3 regions of the Novosphingobium tardum genome follow, and region 2 is predicted to be linked to each of the others. Evidence: predicted binding sites of a transcription regulator. Region 2 holds the regulator's gene; each other region holds the start of a gene.
What was found. Region 2 encodes LexA, which represses DNA repair genes until DNA is damaged. Its sites were predicted from a motif close to GTTCCNCNCTTGTTCT; they were not measured.

Region 1 (6,398 bases), on a different contig from region 2:
GCGAATCGTTCGCAACCGGAAAGACGATCCACGCAGCGCTGGCAACCGCCGCGCGTGTCGCAATTTGTAAGCCCCCCGCTCCTTCATCGCCGCCCGCTCATCCCATCCGCTCATCTGCGCCTGCGTACCGCGGCCGCTCCGCCGCCGCCGAATGCGCCCGCGCCCAAGGCAAAGCCGAAGTCGTACCACCCGCCGTTGTTGGGCACCGCGTAGATCGCGATGGTCGGATCGAACAGCGAGCCGATGAACGAGAACAACACCACCCAGCCGTGGAACAGGCCGAGCAGGAAGCCGGGCGCGTGCGGCGCGACCGCTGCCGGGACCGCGTGCGCGCATCCGGCGAGCGCCAGCGCCGCCAGCGCGGCAGCCCCGGCGCGCACGCGGCTTACTGGCAGGCGAGGCATTCGTCGTAGTCGGTCGTCGGCAGCTCGTACTTGGCGGGCTCGGCGGTGTTGTCCGCCTCGACCCCGCCGGCGAACCCGGCGCGCTGAACCGACTTCGACCGCAGGTAGTAGAGCGACTTGATCCCCCGCTCCCACGCCTGGAAATGGAGCATCGCGAGGTCCCACTTGTCGACGTCGGCCGGGATGTAGAGGTTCAGGCTCTGCGCCTGGTCGATGTAGGGGGTGCGGTCGGCCGCGAATTCGAGCAGCCAGCGCTGGTCGATCTCGAAGCTGGTCTTGTACACCGCCTTCTCCTCGGGCGAGAGGAAGTCGAGGTGCTGCACCGATCCGCCATGCTCGAGGATCGAGTTCCACACGTTGGTGGAATCCTTGCTCTTGGCGGCGAGCAGCTTCTCCAGGTACGGGTTCTTGACCACGAAGCTGCCCGACAGCGTCTTGTGCGTGTAGATGTTGGCCGGGATCGGCTCGATGCACGCCGAAGTGCCGCCGCAGATGATGCTGATCGACGCGGTCGGTGCGATCGCCATCTTGCACGAGAACCGCTCCATCGCGCCGCGTTCCTCGGCGTCGGGGCAGGCCCCGCGCTCCTGCGCCAGGACCATCGAGGCCTCGTTGGCGCCGGCGGCGATGTGGCGGAACATCTTGAGGTTCCACGCCTTGGCCATCGCGCTTTCGAAGGCGATCCCCTTGGCCTGGAGGAACGAGTGGTAGCCCATCACGCCCATCCCGACCGAGCGTTCGCGCATCGCCGAATACTTGGCCCGCGCCATCTCGTCGGGCGCGCGGTCGATGTAGTCCTGCAGCACGTTGTCGAGGAAGCGCATCACGTCCTCGATGAAGCGCTTGTCGCCGTTCCACTCGTCCCAGGTCTCGAGATTGAGCGACGACAGGCAGCAGACCGCGGTGCGGTCGTTGCCGAGGTGGTCGCGGCCCGTGGGCAGCGTGATTTCCGAGCACAGGTTCGAGGTCGAGACCTTCAGCCCCAGCTCGCGGTGATGCTTGGGCATCATCCGGTTCACGGTGTCGGAGAAGACGATGTAGGGCTCGCCCGTCGCCAGCCGGGTCTCGACCAGCTTCTGGAACAGGCTGCGCGCATCGACCGTGCCGCGGACCGAACCGTCCTTGGGGCTGCGCAGATGGAACTCGGCCCCGTCGCGCACGGCCTCCATGAATTCGTCGGTCAGCAACACCCCGTGGTGGAGGTTGAGCGCCTTGCGGTTGAAGTCGCCCGACGGCTTGCGGATCTCGAGGAACTCCTCAATTTCGGGATGCGCGACGTCGAGATAGACCGCCGCCGAGCCGCGCCGCAGCGAGCCCTGCGAGATCGCCAGGGTCAGCGAATCCATGACCCGTACGAACGGGATGATGCCGCTGGTCTTGCCGTTGAGGCCGACGCTTTCGCCGATCCCGCGGACCTTGCCCCAGTAGGTGCCGATGCCGCCGCCGCGGCTGGCCAGCCACACGTTCTCGTTCCACGTGCCGACGATGCCCTCGAGGCTGTCGTCGACCGAGTTGAGGTAGCAGCTGATCGGCAGCCCGCGCCCGGTGCCGCCGTTCGACAGGACCGGCGTGGCGGGCATGAACCACAGCTTCGAAATGTAGTCGTACAGCCGCTGCGCGTGTTCGGCGTCGTCGGCATAGGCATCGGCGACGCGGGCGAAGAGATCCTGGTTGGTCTCTCCCGGCAGCAGGTAGCGATCCTCGAGCGTGTCCTTGCCGAAGTCGGTCAGGAGCGCGTCGCGCGATTCATCGGTGACCACCGCGAACCGGCGCGCGTTGATGGTCTTGCTGTCGCTGACCGGCGCGGCGGTCCCGGCCGCCGCCAGCACGGCCCCGGCCATCGCCTCGACCAGCGCGGCGCTGCCCGCGTCGCTTTCGCTGCTTGCCCTGTCCATCGTCATTGCCGCCTGCTTTCCCGTAGTGGCGGGACGCGCCTCGGGCGCGGTGCCACCGGTCGTGTCGCCTTCGATGGTCGCCAACATGTCCTGCATCACAGCGCCATCGTCCCCGCTTCTGAAATCCATCGTGTCAGCCCCCTGGCGTGCGCCCGAACCGGGCCGGCACGCTATCGATCGTCGTTCGCCGCGGCTTCCGGGGAGTTCCCCATGTTCCGCATCTGTTCGAATCGGAAGGCAAGCGCCCATCCTATCGCAACGGTCCGTCCCACGGGGAAAAACTTTTCCCCAGAACCTGGTGGCCGAGGCGCTCCGCCGCTCTGCCGGCGACGGTCGCACGAACGGGCCCGCACAAATGCGCGGTTTCAACCTTTCACAAGGTGTTGAGGTGCCCCCTGCAACCCGACCACTACCTATAGTGCCTCAAGCGAATTTCGACGCAAGAGGGTAAAGCCGTGAATAACCACACCATTCGTCGCACGTGCGATTCGCTTTGGCGCACCACGGCCCGCGTTGCAGTGCAGCGACGCGTGGACCACGCGGACCTTTCGCGCTGCGCAAGAGCGAAGTGGCCCCGGCAAAATATTTTTCAATCCTGTGACACCGCGGTGGATAAATCGTCCGACTTGATCCGAGTTGCCTCGGTCGGGGCCCGAGCGCACACTCATGCTCCGATCGACGGAGGGCGATGATGGACGGTGGAGGGGGCGAGCGGCCGCGGCCGCGAATCGTTGAGGCGACGAACGGCGACGTGGCGGCCATGGCGGCGACGCTTTCGGCCGCGTTCATGGACGATCCGGCGCTGAGCTGGATCATCCCCGATGCGGCCGAGCGGGCGCGACGCTTCGCCCGGTTCTTTCCACTGATTGTCCGCTCCGACATGGCCGCGGGCAGCGCGCTGCGCTCTCCCGGCGGCGAGGTCGTCACCTTGTGGCGCGAGCCCGATCGGGTCAGCGAAACCGTGTGGGAGACGCTGCGCGAACTTCCCGCGTTCGCGCTGGCGCTGGGCCGGCGGGTAGGGCGCGGGCTCAAGGTCAGCAACGCGATGGAGGCGCATTACCCACGCGGCTTTCCTTACTATTACCTTCATTTCGCCGGCGTCGCCCCCGCGTTCCAGGGGCAGGGCTGGGGCGGTACCGCGATCCGCGCCGGGCTCGAGCGCGCCGCCGCCCGCGGCCTGCCGGTGCACCTCGAGACTGCGACGCGCGAGAACGTGACGATTTACGAACGGCTCGGCTTCACGGTGACCTGCGAATACGACGTGCCCGGCGGCGGTCCTCATTTCTGGGGGATGCTGCGCCCGGCGGGCTGAGCGGCCCCGGCAGGTCCGGGCTGGCTTGCATGGCGCGCGGGTTGGCGGCACACCTTGCCGCATTCGGCCGGACAGTCGCCGGCGGTCAAGGGAGTTCCACATGATCAATATCATCGGCGCCATCGTTTCCGGTCTCGTCGTCGGGATCCTGGCGCGGTTCTTCTACCCGGGTGCGGTCAACATCGGCTGGATCTGGACCGTGGGCCTCGGCATCGCCGGCTCGCTTCTCGCCGGGCTCATCACCGCCCGCGGCGCCCCCGGATTTCACCGAGCCGGCTGTCTTGCCTCGATCATCGGGGCGATGGCGCTGATCCTGATCGGTCGCCTGCTCGGCTGGGGTCTCTGACCGCTCAGACGTAAAGCTCCAGCGCCAGCAGGGTCAGCGCGGCGGCAAGGGCGATCCACACCACCGGCAGCGGACATGAGAACGCACCGGCGGGCAGGGGATCGCCCCGCAGCTTGATCCGCAGCAGAGCGATGTCGATCCCCGCGAAGACCAGCAGTGTCCCGCGTGAGGCAAGGTCGGCAAGCCCGCCCAGGGGCACCGCCAGCGCAAGGACGAGGATCATCGCGACCGCGACCGCGGTGGCGACGTGCGGCGTCGCGGTGCGCGGGTCGACCCGCGCCAGCGGGCGGGGCAGATCGCCCAGCGTCGCCATGCCATAGAGCACGCGGGCGATCATGATGACGTGGACCACGATGCCGTTGAGCGTGGCGACGACGGCGATCGCGCTCATCGTAACCAGCGGCAGCCCGGTCAGGCGCTGGAACACCAGTGCCAGCGGCGCGTCGGAGGCGGCCAGTTGCGCGGGCGGCACCGCGACGACCGCGATCCACACGACGAGGACATAGAGCAGCCCGGTCACCCCCAGGGTGATGAACAGCGCGCGCGGCAGCGTGCGCGACGGTTCCTTCATCTCCTCGCCCACGTTGACGAGATGCTCGAACCCGATGAAGGCGAAGACCGCGACCAGCGCGGTGGCGCCGATCCCGCGCCAGGCGGCGAACTCGCCCGGCGTGGGGATCATTTCGCCCAGCCGCGCGAACACCGGCTCGCCGTCGACCAGCCCCGCCGCGATGATGAGGACGAGGCCGCCCACCTCGACCAGCGTCATCGCTCCGGCGATCGCGACCGAGCGCGCGGTCGCCAGTGCTGCCGCGCTGCCCATCGCCAGCACGACGCCGGCGACGATCCAGCCGCGCGGCAGGTCCACGAACATCCCGATGTAGCCCGCGCTGCCGGCGCTGATGGTGGCGGCGGAAATGGTCGCGCTGGCGATCACCAGCAGCCCCATCGCGATCGTCAGCCAGCGGCGGCCGAACGCGCGCTGGACATAGGCCGCCTCGCTCGCGCTGACCGGCATTCGTGTGCCCAGCTCGGCGAACGCGGCTGCGGTGGGGGCGAGCGCGAGCGCGGCGACGAGGAACGCCAGCGGCGCATGCATCCCGCTGCGCCCGGCGGCGATGCCGACGAGGACGTAGATGCCCGCGCCGATCGTGACCCCGATACCGTAGAGCACGGCGTGGGCAAGTGTCAGCGCGCGGACGAGCTGCGGCTGCGCTTCCTTTTGCCCTACGCCGGGCCGGGCCGTCACGGCACCAGGATCGTGTCGCGCGCGACCGGGTCGGTCTGCGGATAGTCGAGGGTGAAGTGCAGACCGCGGCTTTCATGCCGGGAAAGCGCCGAGCGCACGATGAGGTCGGCGCACTGGAGCAGATTGCGCAGCTCGATGAGGTCGGTCGTGACCCGGAAGTGGCCGTAGTAATCCTCGACCTCGCCGAACAGCAGTCGGGTGCGGTGCGCCGCGCGCTCGAGCCGCTTGGTGGTCCGCACGATGCCCACGTAGTTCCACATGAAGCGGCGGATCTCGGTCCAGTTCTGCTTGATCACCACTTCCTCGTCAGAATCGGTGACGCGGCTTTCGTCCCACGCGCGGATCGGCGGGGGCGCGGTGAACTCGTCCCAGCGAGCGAGGATGTCCGCCGCCGCCGCCTCGCCGAAGACGAAGCATTCGAGCAGGCTGTTGGATGCGAGCCGGTTCGCGCCGTGCAGCCCACTCTCGGTGCATTCCCCCGCAGCATAGAGGCCCGGCAGGTCGGTCCGCCCGGCAAGGTCGATCAGCACGCCGCCGCAGGTGTAATGCTGCGCCGGGACGACCGGGATTGGCTCCCTGGTCATGTCGATGCCCAGTTCGAGCAGCTTCTCGTGGATTGTGGGGAAGTGGTGGCGCACGAAATCGGCGGGCTTGTCGCTGATGTCGAGGTGGACGTAGTCGAGCCCGAAGCGCTTGATCTGGTCGTCGATCGCCCGCGCCACCACGTCGCGCGGGGCCAGTTCGGCGCGTTCGTCGTAATCGGGCATGAAGCGGTGGCCGGTGACCGGGTGCTTCAGGATCCCGCCCTCGCCGCGCACCGCTTCGGTGATGAGGAAGTTCTTGACCTCGAGGTTGTAGAGGCAGGTCGGGTGGAACTGCATCATCTCCATGTTGGAGACGCGCGCCCCGGCGCGCCAGGCCATCGCGATCCCATCACCCGTGGCGCCGCGCGGGGCGGTCGAGAACTGGTAGACCCGGCCCGCCCCACCGGTGGCCAGCACCGTGGCGCGGGCGGTGTGCGCGACGACCGCGCCGCTCGCCTCGTCGAGGGCATAGACCCCCCAGACCCGGCCCGACCCCGAGTAGCGTTCCTCGTGACGCCCGGTCACGAAGTCGATGCAGGTCTGGCCCGGCAGCAAGGTGATGTTGGGATTGGCATTCGCCGCCTTGAGCAGCGCTTCCTGTACCGCCC
Region 2 (6,398 bases):
GCCGCGGCGCTGCGCGCCCTGCTGCTTGGTACGCCCGGGCCTTATCGCGATGCGGTACTGTTCAATGCGGCTGCGGCCCTGCAGATCGCCGGCGAAGTTTCGGGCTGGGAGGAAGGCGTCGAGGAAGCGGCCGAGGCAATCGACAAGGGGCTCGCGAAAGCCTTGCTCGATTGCTGGATTGCCACGGTCAACTAGGGCAGTATCGCAAGCCGGATGACCGACAAACTTGCCGAGATCGTCGCGTCGAAGCGCCTTGAGGTCGCCGCCCGCAAGCGGCGCGAACCTTTGCGCGAACTGGAAACGCTGGCACAGGCCCAAATTCGTCCACGGGGCTTTGCCGACGCGCTCGGCCGCGCTGCACGCGACGGCTTCGGTCTTATTGCCGAAATCAAGAAAGCTTCCCCCTCCAAGGGGTTGATCCGCGAAGATTTTCATCCGGAGCGTCACGCGCACGATTACGCGCTGGGCGGTGCAGCCTGCCTGTCAGTCCTCACCGACGCGCCGTATTTTCAGGGGCACGAAGATTATCTGATCGCCGCGCGGCATGCCGTCTCGCTTCCGATATTGCGCAAGGATTTCATGGTCGATCCGTGGCAGGTCCTTGAATCGCGCGCCATCGGCGCCGACGCGATCCTCATCATCGTCGCCGCGCTGGAAGACAGTGCGATGGCCGAGATCGAGGACGCCGCTCGCCGGTGGAAGATGGATGTTCTCGTCGAGGTCCACGACGAAGCCGAGCTGGAACGGGCCAGCCGCCTCAAATCGCGGCTGATCGGCATTAACAACCGGGATCTGCGCAGCTTTCGCACCGATCTTGCGACGACGGCGCGGCTTGCTCCGCTTGCGCCCAAGGGTGCGCATCTGGTCGGTGAGAGCGGCATTTCGACGCATGCCGACCTCCAGCGCCTCGCGAAAAGCGGCGTTCGGTCCTTTCTCGTCGGGGAAAGCCTGATGCGTCAGGCAGACGTGACTGCTGCGACCAAATCGCTGATCAATGGCTGAACTCACGCACCTCGACGCTGACGGACACGCGAGAATGGTCGACGTGGGCGGCAAGGGAGAAACGCGCAGGACAGCGCGCGCTGGCGGCCGGATCACGATGAACGCTGCGGCCCTGCACGCCATACGCTCGGGCGATATGCCGAAGGGCGATGTCCTCGCCGCAGCCCGTATTGCCGGCATCATGGCCGCGAAAAGGACCGCCGACCTCATCCCGCTCTGCCACCCACTCGCACTCGACTCGGTCGCAGTGAACTTCGCGTTTGCCGGGGATGGGATCGACGTAACCGCGGAAGCCTCGCTCAGCGGGCGAACGGGGGTCGAGATGGAAGCGATGACGGCAGTGTCTGTTGCGCTGTTGACGATCTACGACATGGCCAAGGCGCTCGACAAGGCGATGGTGATCGGCGACGTTCGCCTCCTGGAGAAGCGAGGCGGGAAGTCCGGCGATTGGGTCGCGCCGTTGCGGGATCCGGCTTGAACACCCTGCTCCCGGTCGCCGAAGCCAGGGCGCGGCTGCTTTCCCTCGCGGCCCCGCTGCCGCCGGAAAATCTCGCTACCGCAGAGGCAAGCGGATACTTTCTCACTCACCATCTCAAAAGCCGGGTCACGCGTCCCGAAGGCGACACGTCGTCGATGGATGGGTTCGCCGTGAGGGCCGCGGAAATCGAAGGACCTTGGCGGCTCGTCGGGGAAAGCGCTGCGGGCCGCCCACTCGACCGGCCGCTCGGCAGCGGAGAGGCGGCACGCATTTCAACCGGCGCGCTGCTTCCACAGGGCGCTGACGCAGTCGTGATCAAGGAAGATTGCGACTGCTCCGGCGATCGGGTGGAATTGTCCGGCTCGCCGCCAAGCCCGCGGACACGGTACGTTCGGCAGGCAGGGTCCGACTTCGCCATTGGCGACACGGTCCTGGAGCCGGGGACAAGGATTGGCCCCGCCCAGATCGCGCTCGCCCTCTCTGCCGGGCACACCCATCTTCCCGTGCGCCGTCCGCCCCGGATCGTTCTGATCGACAGTGGCGACGAGCTCTGCGCGGCGGGATGCGAACCCGAACGAGGCCAGATCTACGCGTCCAATGGGCCGATGCTTGCCGCAATGCTTGCCCCGCTCCCGTGCGAAGTCGAGCGGGTCGGACCTCTGCCCGACAGTATCGATGCGCTCGCGAATGCAATCGGAGCCGCGTCGAGCGCCGACATCATCGTCACGAGTGGCGGAGCATCCGTGGGCGAGCACGACCTTGTGCGGCCAGCGCTCGAGAACGTCGGCGCGAAGCTCGATTTCTGGCGCGTTGCGGTCAAGCCCGGCAAGCCCCTGCTCGTGGCGACGCAGGGCAAGCAGGTCATCCTCGGCCTTCCCGGAAACCCAGCCTCGGCCTACGTGACCGCCTACCTTTTTCTCCTGCCGCTGGTTCGCCATGTGCTTGGCGCGCTCGATCCCTCGCCCCGTGTCATTCCCGCGCGGCTTGAATCGCCGCTGCCGAAGGCGGGGGTACGCGCCGAATACCTGCGAGCAAAATGGGACGGTAACACCGTGGCGCCAGTCAGAACCCAGGACAGCGGCGCGCTTGCAGCGCTGGCAGCGGCCAATGCCCTTATTGTGCGCGAGCCCGGCGACGCGTCGGTAGAGCCCGGGGACACCGTTTTTATCCATCTGCTCGAAAATGGCGCAATCGCTTGACTGATTAACCAACGTTGCCTAATTGTTCCGCGTCCGTTCGCGTTTCGTCGAACTTTCAGGCAAAGGATTTGGGCCATGCTTACCCGCAAGCAGCATGAGCTGATCAGCTTTATCCAGAACCGGCTGGAGGAAAGCGGCATTTCCCCCTCGTTCGAGGAGATGAAGGAGGCGCTCGACCTCAAGTCCAAATCCGGCGTTCACCGCCTCATTTCGGCGCTGGAGGAACGCGGGTTCATCCGCCGTCTGCCTAACCGCGCCCGCGCGCTCGAAGTCATCCGCCAGCCCGAGGGTGCGGTGGCAAAGCCTGCGCGCCCTGCTCCCGTGCTTGCTGAAAACGTTACCCCGCTGCGACCGCAGGCGCCGATGACGCGAACACCGGCCAACGACGTGATCGAGCTTCCACTTCATGGCCGAATTGCCGCGGGCATGCCGATCGAGGCGCTCGAAGGTCAGTCGACACTCCCCGTTCCCGCCGCCCTGCTTGGTGCGGGCGAGCATTACGCGCTCGAGGTCTCCGGAGATTCGATGGTCGAAGCTGGCATTCTCGATGGCGATTTCGCGCTTGTCCGGCGTACGAACACGGCACGCGACGGCGAGATCGTGGTGGCGCTGGTGCGCGGCGAGGAAGCCACGCTCAAGTACCTCCGCCGCGAGGACGGCATGGTGCGTCTGGATCCCGCCAACGCCGCATACGAGCCGCAGATCTACCGGCCCGGCGAGGTCGAGGTTCAGGGCAAGCTCGCAGGACTGCTGCGCCGCTATCATTGATCGTCCCCAAGAGTTTCCGCCCGGCGGGACTGACGCTCAGGTTGCAGCCGTGGGGATGACTGCGGGGGCGCCGCCGCGCCGGTAACGCGGTCGCAGCTCTTCCCGCCGGTACCAGCCGTGATGGCCCTGGTCCTCGCTCACCGTGCGCACCGACCTGCTTTCGAGGTCGACTGACAGACCGCCTGTCCGCGTCAGCAAGGTCCGATCGGCCTTGAGCATGCGCGGCCTGCAACTGCGCGGTAGCCAGCGCTCGCTGACGACGATGTCCGAGCGCTCGCAGGCGGCGGCGAGCGCCATTTCGTCCACGCGATCGCGCCCTCTTCCCACGAGGATCACGTGCCCCGCGCTGCCGCGTTCCAGCACGATGGAACAGAAATCGGGCGTGCAGCGCGCGCCGGGCCAATCGTCGATAACGACGGTGTCCCCGTCCAGCCCGGCAAGCTCCCGCAGGGAGTCGCTGGCGAAGGTGCTCCTGCCCTCGCGTAAGACGACCAGCCGATCATGCCCGACGGTTATGCCGACATTGCGGCCATCGCCCGAAATCAGGAGGTCGGGCGTCGGCACCGCCGCCAGGGCAACGGAAGCGACGGCGATCGGAGCGAATCCAAGCAGCCGCACCCGCCCCGTCCACAGCGCCAGCCACAGGGATCCCGCCAGGAACAGCGCAAAGGTGCCGTTACCCATGGCGGGCATGAAGCGAACCGCGCCGGGCTGCGCTGCTGTCCAGTGCGCCAGTGCGAGCAGTCCCTCGAGCGACTTTCCGGCGAGCCACCAGGCCGGCGCCCCCGCTCCGATCGAATCGAGAAGCAGGCCTAGGGCAATCAGCGGCATGCTGCCGAAAGTCGTCAGCGGAATGGCGATCACATTGGCGAGCGCGCCGTAGACGCCCGCGCGATGAAAATGGAACAGCCCGATCGGCAGCAGGGCGAGTTCGATCACTACGCCCGTGGACAGCAGCATGGCCAACTGGCGAATCAAGCGCGCGACCCAGGTTTCCTCCCTCAGCGCAAGGAACCGCCTGACCGGTTCGGCACCATGAAGCGCCACGATCGCAATGACCGCACCGAAGCTCATCTGAAAGCTGGGGCCGACGACCGCCTCGGGCCAGAAGACCATCACGAACAGCGCCCCGACCGCAACCATCCGCAAGCTCAGCGGATCGCGGCCGAGTGCGAGAGCGACAAGGAAGAGGACCGCACCGATGCATGACCGCACCGTCGGTACCTCAGCGCCGGTCAGGATCGTATAGGCGATGCCGGCGAGTGCGCCCGCGGCGGCGGCCACAAGCGGCAGGCGCACTCGCAGGGCTAGCCAGGGCCAGAGCGCGAGTATGCTCATCGCAAGCAAGTAGGTGGCGGCGACGACCGCGCTGACGTGGAGGCCGCTGATCGAAAGCAGGTGCGTCAGGCCCGCGTCGCGCATCGCCTGGTCGTCGTCGGCGGCAATGGCACCCCGGTCGCCGCTGGCGAAGGCCGCGGCGATGGCCCCAGGAGAGCCGTCGAGCCGTGAGCGGACGTGATCGGAGAGCGCATGCTGGGCCTGGCGGACCGCACCTCCACCGTGGGCCGGCGATACGACCGTCGCGTGCCCCAGCGCGCTGCCCGTTGCGGCAATTCCGCCGAACCATGCGGTCCTGGCGAAATCGTACGCCCCCGGCAGCATCCGGGGGCGCCGGCGGCATCAGCCGTGCACGCAGCCGTACGACGGCTCCTTCGGTCAACTCCGGCGCATCGAACTTCAGCGGCAGGTTCACCCGGACACGTCGAGCGCCCTCGCCGCCTGCCCAGCGGGCGTCGAGCAGCACGCGGACACGGCCCTCGGCGCCCCGCATCTCGCGATCGACGATGCGACCGGTCAAATCGACGACGAGTGGCCGGGCGATCGGCGGTTCGCCGAACAGTTCCGACTTCACCCACACGGTCGCGCAGCCGGCCGCGACCATTAGCGACAGCGCCAGTATCGCAGTGCGCAGGTGCGGTGTGCCACCCTCTCGCGGCAGGAGCGCGGCCGTCCCAAGCGCAACACCACCGCAGGCGAGCAGCAGCGCCGCCCACTGCCACGGGCCATCGAGCCTGAACCATGCGGCGATCCCGCAGGCAAATGCGACCGGAAGCCACAGCCCCCTTTCGAACGGGCGGCCGTCGAGAAAATCATCCGCTCGGGCCAATCCGATAGCGGCCAATCTGGACAACCCGCGCCATCCGCGCCAAGGCCGCGCAGCATCGTCTGGCCACGGGGCCGGCTTTGAAGGAAGGGCGGCGGCGTCGGTGGCCATCGCCTTAAGAGAAAGGAACCATCGCGCGATGGCAAGCGGAACGGCGGAGACGACTGCAGGGACGGGAAGCGCTGCCCCCAGCGGGTCCACAGTCGTGACCCGCTTCGCGCCTTCGCCGACCGGGTTCCTGCACATCGGGAACGCCCGGACCGGCCTCTTTTCGTGGTTGTTCGCCCGGCATCACGGCGGCAAGGCCCTGTTGCGCATCGAAGACACTGATCGCGCGCGCTCTACCGAAGCGGCCATCGGCGTGATCCTCGATGGAATGAAGTGGCTCGGGCTCGATTGGGATGGTGAGGCGCAGTACCAGTCCCAGGCCGAGGCCCGTCATGCCGAGGTCGCCAACGAACTGCTCGCGTCTGGCGCGGCCTACCGCTGCTACCTGACGCCCGAAGAACTGGCCGAGCGGCGCGCCGCGGCGCAGGCCGAGCGTCGCCCCTTCCGCATCGTCAGCGAATGGCGCGATCGCGACCCGAGCGAAGCGCCCAGCGGCTCCCCGTTCGTGGTCCGGCTCAAGGCCCCGCTCGGTGGGGAAACCGTGATCGAGGACCTGGTTCAGGGCAGGGTCGCGGTGAACAACGCCGAGATCGACGATTTCGTCCTTCTCCGTTCCGACGGGACGCCGACCTATATGCTCGCAGTGGTGGTCGACGATCATGACATGGGGGTGACGCAT
Region 3 (6,398 bases), 210 kb from region 2:
CAGGGATGGCGCTGGCCTTGGCCCAAGATGCGCTGCGGTCCCAGGCAACAGATCCTGCGGCCGATACGCCCGACGAGCGTCCCTGGCTGTGGGTGCAGGATCGCGCCGCCATTCGCCTGGGCGGGCGTCCCTATCGCCACGGACTGCCGCCGGGGCTGCGCCACCGCCTTGTCCACGTTGCGGCGGAAAACTGCGCCGATGCGCTGTTCGCGTTGGAAGAGGGGTTGCGCTGCCGCGATCTTGCCTTCGTGATCGGGGAGATCGCGGGCAATCCCCGCGCGCTCGATTTCACTGCCTCGCGACGTCTGTCGCTCGCGGCGGAAAAGCATGGCGTGCCGCTGTGGCTGGTGCGGTTGGATGCGCGCCGCGATCTGGGGTCGGCACGAATGCGGTGGGAGGCGCGCGCTGCTCCTTCCGTTCCCCCGCGATGGAATGCCCAGGCTCCCGGCAACCCTGCCTGGAACGCCGAATTGTTCCGGGCGCATACGTATCAACCCGGACACTGGATATTGCGCGATGACGACCACGCCCTCGCCGCCGAGCCCTGCGTCGCCGCCACCGCGCCGGATCATGGCGATCTGGTGCATGGCGCTGGCGATGGACCGCTGGCGCCGCACCCGCTGCGCGCCTGATCCCGCCATCGGCAGGGCAAGCGATTACCCTGAGGACCGGCCCCACGCTCTGATCACCGAGACCGCGCACGGGCCGCGGATCGATGCGGTGAATCGTGCCGGGACACTGGCCGGTGCCATGCCCGGGATGATGCTGGCCGATGCCCGCACGCTGTGTCCGCAACTTGCGGTCGATCCGTCCGATCCCGCCGGCGACCTCGCCTTTCTCGAAACGCTGGCGCTCTGGGCGCAGCGCTGGGGACCGTGGAGCGCGATCGATCCGCCTGACGGGCTGATCGTCGACATTACCGGCGCCGCGCATCTGTTCGGCGGCGAGGGCGCTCTGCTGGCCGACGCGGCCGCCCGCCTCGCCGGCCGGGGTCTTGCCGCGCGACTGGCGATCGCACCCACCGCGGGCGCCGCCTGGGCGCTTGCCCATCATGGGCCTGAGCGGGCGATCCTTGGCACGGACGACGATGCGGTGGCGCGGCTCGCGGACCTGCCGGTTGCCGCGCTGCGCCTCGATGCCGATGTCCTGCTGCTGTTGCGCCGGCTGGGCCTGAAGCGCCTGGGCGAACTGGACGGCGTGGCCCGCCATGCCCTGGTGCGTCGTTTCCGCAATCGCCGTTCGCCCGGCGCGAATCCTCTGGTCCGGATGGACCAGCTTGTCGGACAGGTGCCCGAGCCGCTGTTGCCGGTGATTGATCGTCCCGCCCCTCTGGTCCAGCGCCGCCTGCTCGAGCCGATCCGTCATCGTCCGCTACTCGACCAGGTGGTGGCCGATCTGGCCGAAGACATGGCGCGGCTGCTGGAAGGTGCGGGAATGGGCGCGCGCAGGCTTGAGCTGGGCATGTGGAAGGTGGACGGTGATGTCCTCTTCCGCCGTCTCGAACTTGCCGCGGCGGCACGCGATCCGGCGCATATCTGCCGGCTCTTCGCGGCACGCCTCGATGATCTGGATGCCGGTTTCGGGATCGAACTGGTGCGACTTCGCGCCGCCTGGACCGAGCCGCTGGCCTTGGCCCAGCGCGATTTCGAGGCGGCAGCGGAACGCCACGGCACCAGTCTGGCCGCGTTCGTCGACCGGCTCGTGACTCGCCTGGGCACCGATGCCGTGCGCCGCCCCGTCGCTCATGCCAGCCACCTGCCCGAACGCGCCCAGCGCTGGCAGCCGCCGCTGGCCTCGCTGAGCCCCAGCCAGGGCCAGCTCGCGTTCCATGCGCGCCCGCTCAAGATGCTGGATCGGGCGGAAAGCATCGCCGTGCTCTATGCCACGCCCGACGGATTGCCGCGCCGCTTCCGCTGGCGCGGCGAAGTCCACGAGATCGCCCGCGCCGAAGGACCGGAGCGGATCGCGCCCGAATGGTGGCGCGAACGCTCGACCACCCGGCTGCGCGATTACTACCGGGTAGAGGACGATATGGGCCGCAGGTTCTGGATCTACCGCCACGGCATCGCGGGCGATGGCCGTGGCGGTAATCCGGAATGGTTCATGCAAGGGCTCTGCGCCTGAGTGCGAGGGCCTGCAGGATCAGGCGAGCGAGGCCGAACCCGCCATCGATTCGCGCGTCACCTCGTCGATGATCTCCTGCCGCTCGCGCGGGGTCGCGTCGTCCAAGCCGGAAAAGGCGCTGCGGTTGGCGTTGCCGTCGAGGAAGTCCAGGAGGTCTCGGGTCAGTCGCTCGCTCTGGGTGGCGAAGACGCCATGCGGCTCACCGGCATATTCGATCAGGCTCGCCGAAGGGACCTGGCTGGCCACAACGCGCCCCGTCGCATCGATGGGCACCGTCTTGTCGCCTGTGCCGTGGATCACCAGCGTCGGCACATTGAAGCTGGCGAGGTCTGGGCGGAAATCGGTGGTCGCGAATGCCTGCGCCGCCTGCAGGATCGGGCGCAGCCCGGCCTGCATCGTGACCCCCCAAGCCCAGTCCAGCGTCTCGTCGCTCACCGGCTGGCTGACGAAGCCGACGCCGAAAAAGTCCTTGAAGAAGCTGGCGAAGAACTTGCGGTGATCCTTCAGCATGCCTTCCGACATCTGGTCGAACGTGGCCTGCGGCACGCCGTGGGGATTGTCGTCGGTCTGAAGCATGTAGGGCACGACCGACGAGATTAGCGCGGCCTTGGTCACGCCCTTGCCGCCGTGGCGCGACATGTAGCGGGCGATCTCGCCGCCACCCATCGAGAAGCCCACCAGCGCAACATTGTCGGTCGCCCCGGTGGCAGCCATGACGTCGGCCAGGTCGTCCGCATATGTGTTGTAGTCGTTGCCCTGGCTGGGCTGATCCGAGCGTCCGAAACCGCGCCGGTCATAGGCGATGGCCTTGTAGCCCGCGTCCGCGAGCGCATTCATCTGCGGATCCCAGCTATCGGCCGAAAGCGGCCAGCCGTGGATGAGGACCACGGGAGCGCCTTCGCCCCAGGTCTTCACATAGAGACGGGTTCCGTCGCGGGCTTCGATATGGGGCATGCCGGTGGTCCTTGAATTTCCCGTCCGGTTTCAAACCCCCGGCGGATGGTCCGGTTCCGCCCGGCAAGCGGATCGAACAAACCCTTGGGACAAAAGGACTCGCCTGGCGGAGAAATAGAACATATAAGGAACGCATGAGTGCTCAATCCAGTATTCTCGACCGTCTCGGCATTCTGGCCGATGCCGCCAAGTACGATGCCTCGTGCGCCTCGTCGGGCACCGCGAAGAAAAGCAGCGTCGGCGGCAAGGGGATCGGTTCGACCGAAGGGATGGGCATCTGTCATGCCTATGCCCCGGACGGCCGCTGTATCTCGTTGCTCAAGATCCTGCTGACCAATCACTGCATCTTCGATTGCCATTACTGCATCAACCGCAAGAGCTCGAACGTGGTGCGGGCGCGGTTCACCCCGCAGGAAGTGGTCGACCTGACGCTCAGCTTCTATCGCCGCAATTATATCGAGGGGCTGTTCCTCTCCTCGGGGATCGTGAAATCGTCGAACCACACGATGGAGCAGCTGGTCGAAGTCGCCCGCATCCTGCGCGAAGAGCACGATTTTCGCGGTTACATCCACCTCAAGACCATTCCCGAAGCCGATCCCGAACTGCTCGCCCAAGCGGGGCTGTATGCCGATCGCGTGTCGATCAACGTCGAACTGCCGACAGACGCGGGGCTGAAGCGCCTCGCACCCGACAAGTCGGCCCCCCAGATCGCCGGGGCAATGGCCGGCCTGAAGCGCGAGATCGTGGAAGCCAAGGACGCGCGCAAGCGGTTCAGGTCGGCGCCGCAATTCGCGCCTGCCGGCCAGTCCACCCAGATGATCGTGGGCGCCGATGCCGCCAGCGACGCCGACATCGTCGGCAAGGCGAGCACGCTCTATGGCAAGTTCGGCCTGCGCCGGGTCTATTATTCGGCGTTCAGTCCGATCCCCGATGCCAGCGCGGTGCTGCCGCTCAAGCGTCCGCCGCTGATCCGCGAGCACCGGTTGTACCAATCGGACTGGTTGATGCGGTTCTATGGCTACACCACTGCCGAAGTGCAGCAGGCGGCCGACCCGGTGTCGGGAATGCTGCCGGTCGATATCGATCCCAAGCTGGCTTGGGCCCTTGCGTTCCGCGATCGCTTCCCGGTCGATCTCAACCGCGCGCCGCGCGAGATGCTGCTGCGCGTGCCGGGGCTGGGGGTGCGTGCGGTCAATGCGCTGATCGCCGCGCGCCGCCACCGCACCCTGCGCCTCGATGACGTCGCGCGCCTTACCGTCTCGATCGCCAAGCTGCGGCCGTTCGTCGTCACTGCCGACTGGCGCCCGACGTTGCTGGCCGACCGGGCGGACCTGCGCACGATGGTGGCGCCGCCGCGCAGCGAGCAACTTGAACTGTTCGCCGCATGACCGCGCCGTTTCGCGACATGCGGATCGCCACGTCCTATCTCGTGCCGCTCGCCGCGCCCGATGATTTCGAAGGCTGGCGCGATCACGCACGGCGCCTGCTGCGCGGTGATGTGCCGCCCGACCGCGTTGCCTGGAGCGAACCTGGCGGATCAGGCGGCGACCTGTTTGCGGGGGCGGAGAAGCGCCTGCCCACGCCTCCCGCCCATGCCCCGCAGCCGCGCGCTCCCCGCGCCTTCATGCAGCTTGCGCAAAGCGCCATTCTGCACCGCGATCCGCACCGGTTGGCCTTGCTTTACCGGTTGCTGTGGCGACTGCAGGCCAATCCCCGGACGATGGAGGATGCCGCTGACGGGGATGTCCGCAGGATCGGGGAACTGGCGCGCACCGTGCGCCGCGACATCCACAAGATGCGGGCGTTCGTGCGGTTCCGCGCAGTAGAGGAGGAAGACGGGAGCGAGCATTACGTCGCGTGGTTCGAGCCGGAGCATCATATCCTGCGCGCCAACGCGGCATTCTTCGTGCGCCGCTTCACCAACATGAAGTGGTCGATCCTCACGCCGCAGGGCACGCTCCACTGGAATGGGGCGACGCTCCACGAAGGCCCGCCTGCGCAGCGCGGCGACGCGCCGCAGGGCGACCCGGCCGAAGACCTGTGGAAGCGGTACTATGCATCGATCTTCAATCCCGCACGTTTGAAGATCGGGGCGATGCTCAAGGAAATGCCCCGCAAGTATTGGAAGAACATGCCCGAGGCCGCCCTCATTCCCGAGCTGGTCGCCGGGGCGCAGGCACGCGAGGCGACGATGGTGGATGCGGGAAGCAACCTGTTCGAAAACGAGGAGCGGCCGGCGAGCCTGGCCGCGATCGGCAAGGCGATCCAGCAGTGCCGGCGCTGCGAGATCGGCTGCAACGGCACGCGCGCGGTGATGGGCGAGGGGCCGGCCCGCGCCGCGCTGATGATCGTCGGCGAACAGCCGGGCGATGTCGAGGAGCAGCAGGGTCGTCCTTTCGTGGGACCCGCCGGACGGCTGCTGCGCGCGCATCTCGAGGATGCCGGGATCGATCAGGAAGCGGCCTACGTCACCAATGCGGTGAAGCACTTCAAGTTCGTGCCCAAGGTGATGCGGGGTGGCGGCAAGCGCCGGCTCCACCAGTCGCCCACGGCCAAGGAAATCGACGTCTGCCGCTGGTGGGTGGAGGGTGAGCGCACGCTGGTAAAGCCGCAGCTTGTCCTCGCCCTTGGCGCCAGCGCGGCGCGTGGGATGCTGGGCAAGACGGTCAGCGTGCAGAAGGTGCGCGGGGTCCCGCAGGCGCTCGACGATGGCAGCGAGCTATGGATCACCACGCATCCGTCCTATCTGCTGCGCCTGCAAGACGACGCCCGCGCGGGCGAGGAAGCGCGGTTTGCCGCCGACCTGCGTGCGGTTGCAGCACGCCTCGGAGCCCTGGCCAGCGCGTGAGCGTGCCTGCGGCCTATGCCCGAGAACGATCTTCTTGTTCCCCGCCGCCGGATCGAGCTCGATTCTGATGAGGTGACTCAGCCCGAACGCGCGCCGTTCGTCGAGCTGGGGGTGGCAAGCTGCTTTTCATTCCTGCGCGGGGCGTCGGACGCGGTCGACCTGGCGCTCACCGCGCGGGCGCTGGGCTACGACGCGCTCGGCATTGCCGATATCAATTCACTCGCCGGGATCGTGCGGCTTCATTCCGAGGCGGAAACGCTGCGCCTGCGCCCGGTGATCGGCTGCCGGATCGAGACGGTCGAGGGACTGGCGTTCCTCGCCTACCCGGTGGACCGCTCGGCCTATGGCCGGCTCTGCCGCCTGATCTCGGCGGGGCGGATGGGAACGCTCGACGGCGGATGGCAGGACAAGGGCGTGTGCGACATCTCGCTGGCGATGCTGGCAGGAGAGCAGGAGGGGGTGCAGCTGATTC

Region 1: a site for LexA is predicted at 2,512-2,527, ahead of ACFO0A_RS03605 (ribonucleoside-diphosphate reductase subunit alpha). Genes of this name have one in related genera too.
Region 3: a site for LexA is predicted at 3,195-3,210, ahead of ACFO0A_RS09530 (putative DNA modification/repair radical SAM protein). Genes of this name have one in related genera too.

What each region holds. Positions count from the first base shown of each region.
Region 1 is NZ_JBHSDR010000003.1:704,327-710,724, forward strand. It holds gene ACFO0A_RS03600 (hypothetical protein) at 111-404, opposite strand; gene ACFO0A_RS03605 (ribonucleoside-diphosphate reductase subunit alpha) at 386-2,305, opposite strand; gene ACFO0A_RS03610 (GNAT family N-acetyltransferase) at 2,988-3,611, shown strand; gene ACFO0A_RS03615 (GlsB/YeaQ/YmgE family stress response membrane protein) at 3,712-3,957, shown strand; gene ACFO0A_RS03620 (APC family permease) at 3,962-5,206, opposite strand; gene nadB (L-aspartate oxidase) at 5,203-6,398, opposite strand, start outside.
Region 2 is NZ_JBHSDR010000006.1:534,375-540,772, forward strand. It holds gene trpD (anthranilate phosphoribosyltransferase) at 1-195, shown strand, start outside; gene trpC (indole-3-glycerol phosphate synthase TrpC) at 214-1,002, shown strand; gene moaC (cyclic pyranopterin monophosphate synthase MoaC) at 995-1,480, shown strand; gene ACFO0A_RS10545 (molybdopterin molybdotransferase MoeA) at 1,477-2,679, shown strand; gene lexA (transcriptional repressor LexA) at 2,755-3,447, shown strand; gene ACFO0A_RS10555 (ComEC/Rec2 family competence protein) at 3,484-5,109, opposite strand; partial or broken gene ACFO0A_RS10560 (hypothetical protein) at 5,141-5,857, opposite strand; gene gltX (glutamate--tRNA ligase) at 5,751-6,398, shown strand, end outside.
Region 3 is NZ_JBHSDR010000006.1:319,508-325,905, reverse strand. It holds gene ACFO0A_RS09545 (hypothetical protein) at 1-632, shown strand, start outside; gene ACFO0A_RS09540 (DUF6504 family protein) at 571-2,124, shown strand; gene ACFO0A_RS09535 (alpha/beta fold hydrolase) at 2,143-3,078, opposite strand; gene ACFO0A_RS09530 (putative DNA modification/repair radical SAM protein) at 3,213-4,466, shown strand; gene ACFO0A_RS09525 (UdgX family uracil-DNA binding protein) at 4,463-5,926, shown strand; gene ACFO0A_RS09520 (error-prone DNA polymerase) at 5,942-6,398, shown strand, end outside.